Phreatobacter oligotrophus: one gene and its partner. The protein of the gene in region 1 interacts with the protein of each later gene in a pairwise test. Links are inferred from orthologs where the notes say so. Each region holds a gene or a part of one and is shown in the gene's direction. Other genes may lie near its edges. The genes, in order: C8P69_RS11575 and C8P69_RS04305.

Region 1 (3,295 bases):
CCCCCGACCTCGCCGATGGCGGCCCGCTCCCCGAGGGCGTCACCGTCTCCGGCCTTGCCGAGGCCCTGGTCCGCCGGTCCGAGCTGCAGACGCTGCTCGCCGGCCAGCCGGCGACGCGCGAGAACACCGCCTTCGCGCTCAACAACGCCTTCCTCACCGACGGTCTCCTCATCGAGATCGCGCCGGGCACCACGGTCGGCCATGCGCTGGATCTGGTCTTCCTGACCTCGGATGGCGCGGCGAAGCTGACCAATGCCCGCGTCGTGGTGATCGTCGGCGCCGGCGCCACGGCCGGCCTCGTCGAGACTCATGTCGGCCCTGCCGGCACCGAGTACCAGAAGAACGTGGTCGTCCAGGCGATCATCCGCGACGGTGCGCGGCTGGAGCATGGCCGCCGCCAGCTCGAGGGCGCGGACGCGCTGCACCTCTCGACCCTTGAAGCCGACATCGGCGCCGAGGCGCATTTCGACACGCTGACCCTGACCTCGGGCGCCTCCGTCGCGCGCAACCAGCTCTTCGTGCGCTTCTCCGGCGAACATGCCCGCGCCACACTGCGCGGCGTGACGCTGCTCAAGGGGCGCCAGCATGCCGACACGACGCTGGTCATGGACCATGCCGTGCCGAACTGCGAGAGCCGCGAGACCTTCAAGCACGTGCTCGACGGCGAGGCCCATGGCGTGTTCCAGGGCAAGATCATCGTCCAGCCCATCGCGCAGAAGACCGATGGCCGGATGATGAGCCAGACCATCATGCTGGCCGAGGGGCCGGCCATGGACAACAAGCCGGAGCTGGAGATCTTCGCCGACGACGTGGCCTGCGCCCATGGCTGCACCTGCGGCCGGCTCGACGAGGACCTGATGTTCTACCTGAACGCCCGCGGCATTCCCGCCAAGGAAGCCGAGGCGCTGCTGGTCGAGGCCTTCGCCCGCGAGGCGATCGAGGATTTCGGCGACGAGGGTCTCGGCGAGGCGGTGGAGGAGCTGCGCGCGGCCCTCTTCGCCTCGGTCACCGACTGGATGCTGGCGAGGACCTGACGCATGAGCCCGGACATGAGCCCCGCTGGTACCCACCCGGCTGTCGCCGGCGGCGGCTATGACGTTGACGTTATCCGCAAGGACTTCCCGGCGCTGAGCCTGAAGCCCTACGGCAAGGACCTCGTCTTCCTCGACAATGCCGCCTCGGCCCAGAAGCCGCGGCAGGTGATCGACCGGATCACCCGGGCCTATGAGAGCGAATACGCCAACGTCCATCGCGGGCTGCATTACCTCGCCAATGCCGCCACCGAGGCCTATGAGGCGGCGCGCGAGAGCGTGCGCGCCTTCCTCAACGCCCCTTCGGTCGATCAGATCATCTTCACCCGCAATGCCTCGGAGGCGATCAACCTCGCGGCAGCCTCCTTCGGCGGACTGGTGATCGGGGAGGGCGACGAGATCGTGCTCTCGATCATGGAGCACCACTCCAACATCGTGCCCTGGCATTTCCATCGGGAGCGGCGCGGGGCGAAGCTCGTCTGGGCGCCGATCGACGAGGACGGCAATTTCCTCATCGAGGAGTTCGAGAAGCTGCTCGGGCCGCGCGTGAAGATGGTGGCGCTGACCCACATGTCCAACGCCCTCGGCACCGTCGTGCCGATCAAGGAATGCATCCGCCTGGCCCATGCCCGCGGCATTCCGGTGCTGGTCGACGGCTCGCAGGCCGCCGTCCACATGGACGTGGACGTCCAGGACATCGACGCGGACTTCTATGTCTTCACCGGCCACAAGGTCTACGGGCCGACCGGCATCGGCGTGCTCTATGGCAAGCGCGAGCATCTCGAGCGCATGCCGCCCTATAATGGCGGCGGCGAGATGATCTCGGTCGTCACCACCGAGGGCGTCACCTACAACGATCCGCCGCACCGTTTCGAGGCGGGCACCCCCGCCATCGTCCAGGCCATCGGCCTCGGCGCGGCGCTGGACTACATGCAGTCCATCGGGCGCCCGGCGATCCGCGCGCATGAGGACAGCCTCGTCCGCTACGCGCATGAGCGGCTCGGCGCCATCAACTCGCTCAAGATCTTCGGCCATGCGCGGGACAAGGGCGCCATCGTCTCCTTCGAGATGAAGGGAGCCCATGCCCATGACGTCGCCACGGTCGTCGACCGCTATGGGGTGGCGGTGCGCGCCGGGACCCATTGCGCCCAGCCGCTTCTCCAGCGATATGGTGTGACCTCCACCTGTCGTGCCTCCTTCGGCCTCTACAACACCACCGAAGAGGTCGACCGCCTTGCGGAAGCCCTTCTCAAGGCCCAATCTCTGTTCGGGTGAGGCGGTTCCGCCTCGCCCCCGATGCCACGGACCTTGAACCCGATGGACGAGAGCCAGCCCCTCAACACCACCGTCGGTGGCGACACTGCCGCCATCCCGCCGGAGGAACTGGACCGCCTGACCGACGACATCGTCGCGGCCATGAAGTCGGTCTATGACCCCGAGATCCCGTCCGACATCTACGAGCTCGGACTGATCTACCGCGTCGACATCGACGATTCCCGCAAGGTCGCGATCGACATGACGCTGACCTCGCCGTCCTGCCCCTCGGCTGCCGAACTGCCGGGCATGGTGGAGAATGCGGTGGCGAGCGTGCCGGGCATTTCGGAGGTGAAGGTCACTCTTACCTTCGACCCGCCCTGGGACCAGAGCCGCATGTCGGACGAGGCCCGTGTCGCCCTCAACATGTGGTGACGGGCCGCGGTGTGACGGGGCTTTAACCCGTTCGTCGCAGTCTCTATATCTGTAAGCGATGCTTTGAACGCCGGACCTTGAATCCGCGCGGTTTCGGAGATGCAGATGCCGAAGATGCAGGCCATGCGGCTCACTGAAGCCGCCGCCGACCGGGTGAGGGATCTTGTCCTCGCGTCCGGCAAGGACAGTGCGGGTCTCCGCGTCGGGGTCACCAAGGGTGGCTGTGCCGGCATGGAGTACACGATGGAATTCGTCGACGAGCCCGGAAAGTTCGACGAGATCGTCGAGGATCGCGGCGTGCGCGTCTTCATCGATGCCAAGGCGGTGCTCTATCTCCTCGGCACCGAGATGGACTACGTCACCGACAAGCTGTCCGCGCGCTTCGTCTTCAACAATCCGAACCAGACCTCGGCCTGCGGCTGCGGCGAATCCATCGCGCTGACCCCGGCGCGTCCCGAGGCGCTGGGCACGGCCTGAGATGAGCGCCTTCGACCCGGATTACCTGGTCGATCTCTTCGCTCCCTTTGCCCGCGTCACCCTGAGGCGGATGTTTTCCGGCCACGGCATCTATCGCG
Region 2 (3,109 bases), on another replicon or contig:
AGGCTGATGGCATAGACGATGGCCGCGGCGACGGAGGCGAAGGCGGCGACGGCCAGGTGCTCCGGCGGCAGGCCGACCGCGGGCAGCGCGCTGCCATATTGCGCGGCGGCGATGAACGTCACGGCGGCGAGCACCATGCCACCGGCCGCCGCGACGACGCGGCGGGCGCCGGAGAGCACCGCCTCGGCGGGCACCAGGGCGAACCAGATGACGATGAAGGAGGAGAGGCCGCCGGACAACAGCGCGATGAGCGTGACGATACCGGTCAGCGCTGCGGCCGAGAACAGATGCGCCTGTTCATAGGCGCCGGTGCGCGACAGGAAGGCGGCGATCGCGATGGGCAGGACGAGCCAGCCGAAGGCGATGGTCTCGACCGGGCCGGGCACGCCCTTGAAGGCGAGGTAGAGCGGCAGGGCGGAAAGCGCCAGCAGGCCGGGAATCATGCGGGTGGCGATGAAGGCCCGGTGCCGGGCGAAGACCACGGGATCCACGGTCGCGGCCGGATGGACCAGGCCGTCGAGATAGGACCTCACAGAATGGATCAACGCGCTTTCACGCAACGCACGCACCCCGAACGCGGCATCCGCCGTTCTCACTTCGACGACCATGACAGGGCGGCGTGAAGGAAACGCTAAGTCCGGGGGGTCCGAGGGGCTCTGTTCCACCGGGCGCGGCGTTTTGCGGGCCATGGTGAAAAAAGACTTTCGGGCCCGTCCCACAGCCCTGGCGTGTACCGGTGGCCGGCAAGGTGCATCAACCTTAATCGAATTTCCGCGATGCATTTGCGGCCCGTTCACCTTGTCCGCCAAGGCCTCGTTCATGGCTCGCGGGCCAGGATCGTCACAACCGGAGCGGTGCCCTCGAGGCAAAAACGACCGCCCGGATACAGGGCTCCAGCGACCGGAAACGGCGTCATGTCATTCCTCTTCAAGGCCGCCTTCTGGCTTGGCCTCGTCTTCTACGTGCTGCCGCCGTCGGCTCCTCTGCCGCCATCGGCCGGCACCACCCTGCCAAGCTCTGGCGAGGTCGCGACCGCCGTCATCCGCGGCGCGACGCAGCTGTGCCGCGACCATGCCGAGACCTGCGCCCGCGGCGCCGGCCTCGTCACCGACACGGTGCAGCGCGAGCTGATCGGCGCCTCGACGCCGGCGGCCCATGACACGCTGACCCCGGCGGACCGCGAAGTGCCCTTCGGCGGCGTCCAGCCTCCCGTCGGTTCAGCGCCGCTGCGCGCGCCGCTGCCGCCCCGCCGGCCGGCCTGACCCTTTGTTTCGGGGAGGGGGCGGTCTATATGCCCCCCATGAGCCAGACCGCCCTGCCCTCGATCGACGAGATCAAAGACGCCTTCGCCCTGATCGATGACTGGGAGGAGCGCTACCGCTATCTCATCGAGATCGGCAAGGCGCTGCCCGGGCTACCTGAGGCGCAGCGCACCGAAGACAACCGCGTGAAGGGCTGCGCCAGCAATGTCTGGGTGGTCACCCATGTCGACCGGCCCGGACCCGACGCCGTCATCACCTTCGAGGGCGAAAGCGACGCCCATATCGTCAAGGGGCTGGTGGCGCTGACCCTCGCCTATTATTCGGGCCGTCCGGCGCGCGAGGTCGCGACCGACGACGCCTTCGGCCTGTTTCGCTCCTTCGGCCTCGAGCAGCACCTCACCCCGCAGCGCTCCAACGGCGTGCGGTCGATGATCGACCGCATCCGCCGCGACGCCGCCGCCGCGACGGCGAGCTGATCAGGCACCGAGCGCAGTAACCGCTTTGCGCGGGAAGTAGAACTTCCTGCGGCGGGTCGTAAAGCCGCATGCGGTAATTACCCATGGTTGCAAACCTCCGAGCTTCGCGCGATTCTTCTCGGGCGTCTCGGAGGGATCATCCATGAAGAAGTTTTTTTGGGGGGCGGCGCGGATGTTCCGGGAGGTCATTCACCGAAACCCAGTTCCATCGATCTCCCTCGGGCAAATCAAAATTGATATCCCCACAGATATTGGGGCTTTCTTCATTAATCCGACACGGTTCGGATTTGACATAGATGATAAAACAACCCCATTTTATTCGGAAGATACACATTTTCTTGAGAGATGCTATTCTAGTGAAACAAAACCCGATTTGCCGATACTTTATCGACAACTCACCGGCTTTGCTTCTCATAACATCCTTCCTGTGTTCTCGCCTTATCTCGACGCGACGGATGGGCAGATAGATGTTGTCGTCAACAGCACCCCGTACAGACTTCCGCCGATTCTCCATGAACATGGGGATCTGTCACTCCGCGCCCACAGGTCCCTGGGGCGCATCCGAACGCTCAAAGATGGGTCCGACGAAAACAACCGATCTCTACGTATTATCGACGTCACGGAATCAAAAATAATCTGTCAGCCCGCTTTTTACTTTGATCAGATCGCCACTAATATCGTCATGGACTGGGACAGCGGCGCCCTCGGACCTAGTACAACAATCAGGAATTCGATAGAAAAACCCGTGAAGGGCACACTAACCTCACTTCGGGATTCGGTTCTTGCAAACACACTTGGGGTTTGCGCGATGTTTTACAATCGCGAGCTCAAACCACTCATTCGTGTTAGAAAGCCCAATCTCGGCGCCCTACCGAACGGAGGCCTCCATTGCACAGTATCAGGTGTATATTTATTTGATGATGAGCCTGGGCGTAATTATCATCTTCATGTACTAGGAAAGGGAATGGTACACGAGATAGAACGCGAGACGAAGCTTGATGAGAAGCAATTCTTGTTTCTTCCTGTTGCGTTTGGTCGCGAACTTCCTCGAGGCGGAAAGCCTCAGCTTTTCTTTATAGCCATATCGCTAATTGACGACGATCGATTCTCTACATTGGCCTTGGAAGCCGAAGAAGCTGACGAATACACTCGCTTCGCCATTGCTGACGAAGGTCTTCATAAAGATGAAGATGGTCGATACTCTTATTTTAAGAAATACGATCCGCGAGTTTTTACGTATGAAGGTCTTGCATGTATATATATCTGTGAGAAATTTATTGAACTAAATAGAAATGAACTACTTCGTCGAATTCGTGATTTCAATGATTGACATTGCGCCATGCTCACATTCCTCCCCCTCGCTTGGCCGCG

What was found.
Region 2: the proteins of C8P69_RS11575 (region 1) and C8P69_RS04305 interact in binary tests that used the Escherichia coli proteins (3 or more experiments, as listed by UniProt). The link is inferred for Phreatobacter oligotrophus from one-to-one orthologs.

Annotation. Positions count from the first base shown.
Region 1 is NZ_PZZL01000004.1:370,840-374,134, reverse strand. The notes cover bases 205-3,177. They hold C8P69_RS11575 (cysteine desulfurase), read left to right. Parts: upstream 205-1,049; coding sequence 1,050-2,306; downstream 2,307-3,177. Other genes in these bases: sufA (Fe-S cluster assembly scaffold SufA), read left to right, coding at 2,820-3,177; C8P69_RS11570 (SUF system Fe-S cluster assembly protein), read left to right, coding at 2,349-2,720; sufD (Fe-S cluster assembly protein SufD), read left to right, coding at 205-1,034. In the rest of the region: more of sufD, read left to right, coding at 1-204; more of sufA, read left to right, coding at 3,178-3,197; C8P69_RS11560 (TfoX/Sxy family protein), read left to right, coding at 3,199-3,295. UniProt on the Escherichia coli protein: Cysteine desulfurases mobilize the sulfur from L-cysteine to yield L-alanine, an essential step in sulfur metabolism for biosynthesis of a variety of sulfur-containing biomolecules.
Region 2 is NZ_PZZL01000002.1:75,255-78,363, forward strand. The notes cover bases 233-3,019. They hold C8P69_RS04305 (SufE family protein), read left to right. Parts: upstream 233-1,300; coding sequence 1,301-1,738; downstream 1,739-3,019. Other genes in these bases: C8P69_RS04295 (PAS domain-containing sensor histidine kinase), read right to left, coding at 233-545; C8P69_RS04300 (hypothetical protein), read left to right, coding at 915-1,262; C8P69_RS23430 (hypothetical protein), read left to right, coding at 1,881-3,019. Outside these bases: more of C8P69_RS04295, read right to left, coding at 1-232; more of C8P69_RS23430, read left to right, coding at 3,020-3,068. UniProt on the Escherichia coli protein: Participates in cysteine desulfuration mediated by SufS. Cysteine desulfuration mobilizes sulfur from L-cysteine to yield L-alanine and constitutes an essential step in sulfur metabolism for biosynthesis of a variety of sulfur-containing biomolecules.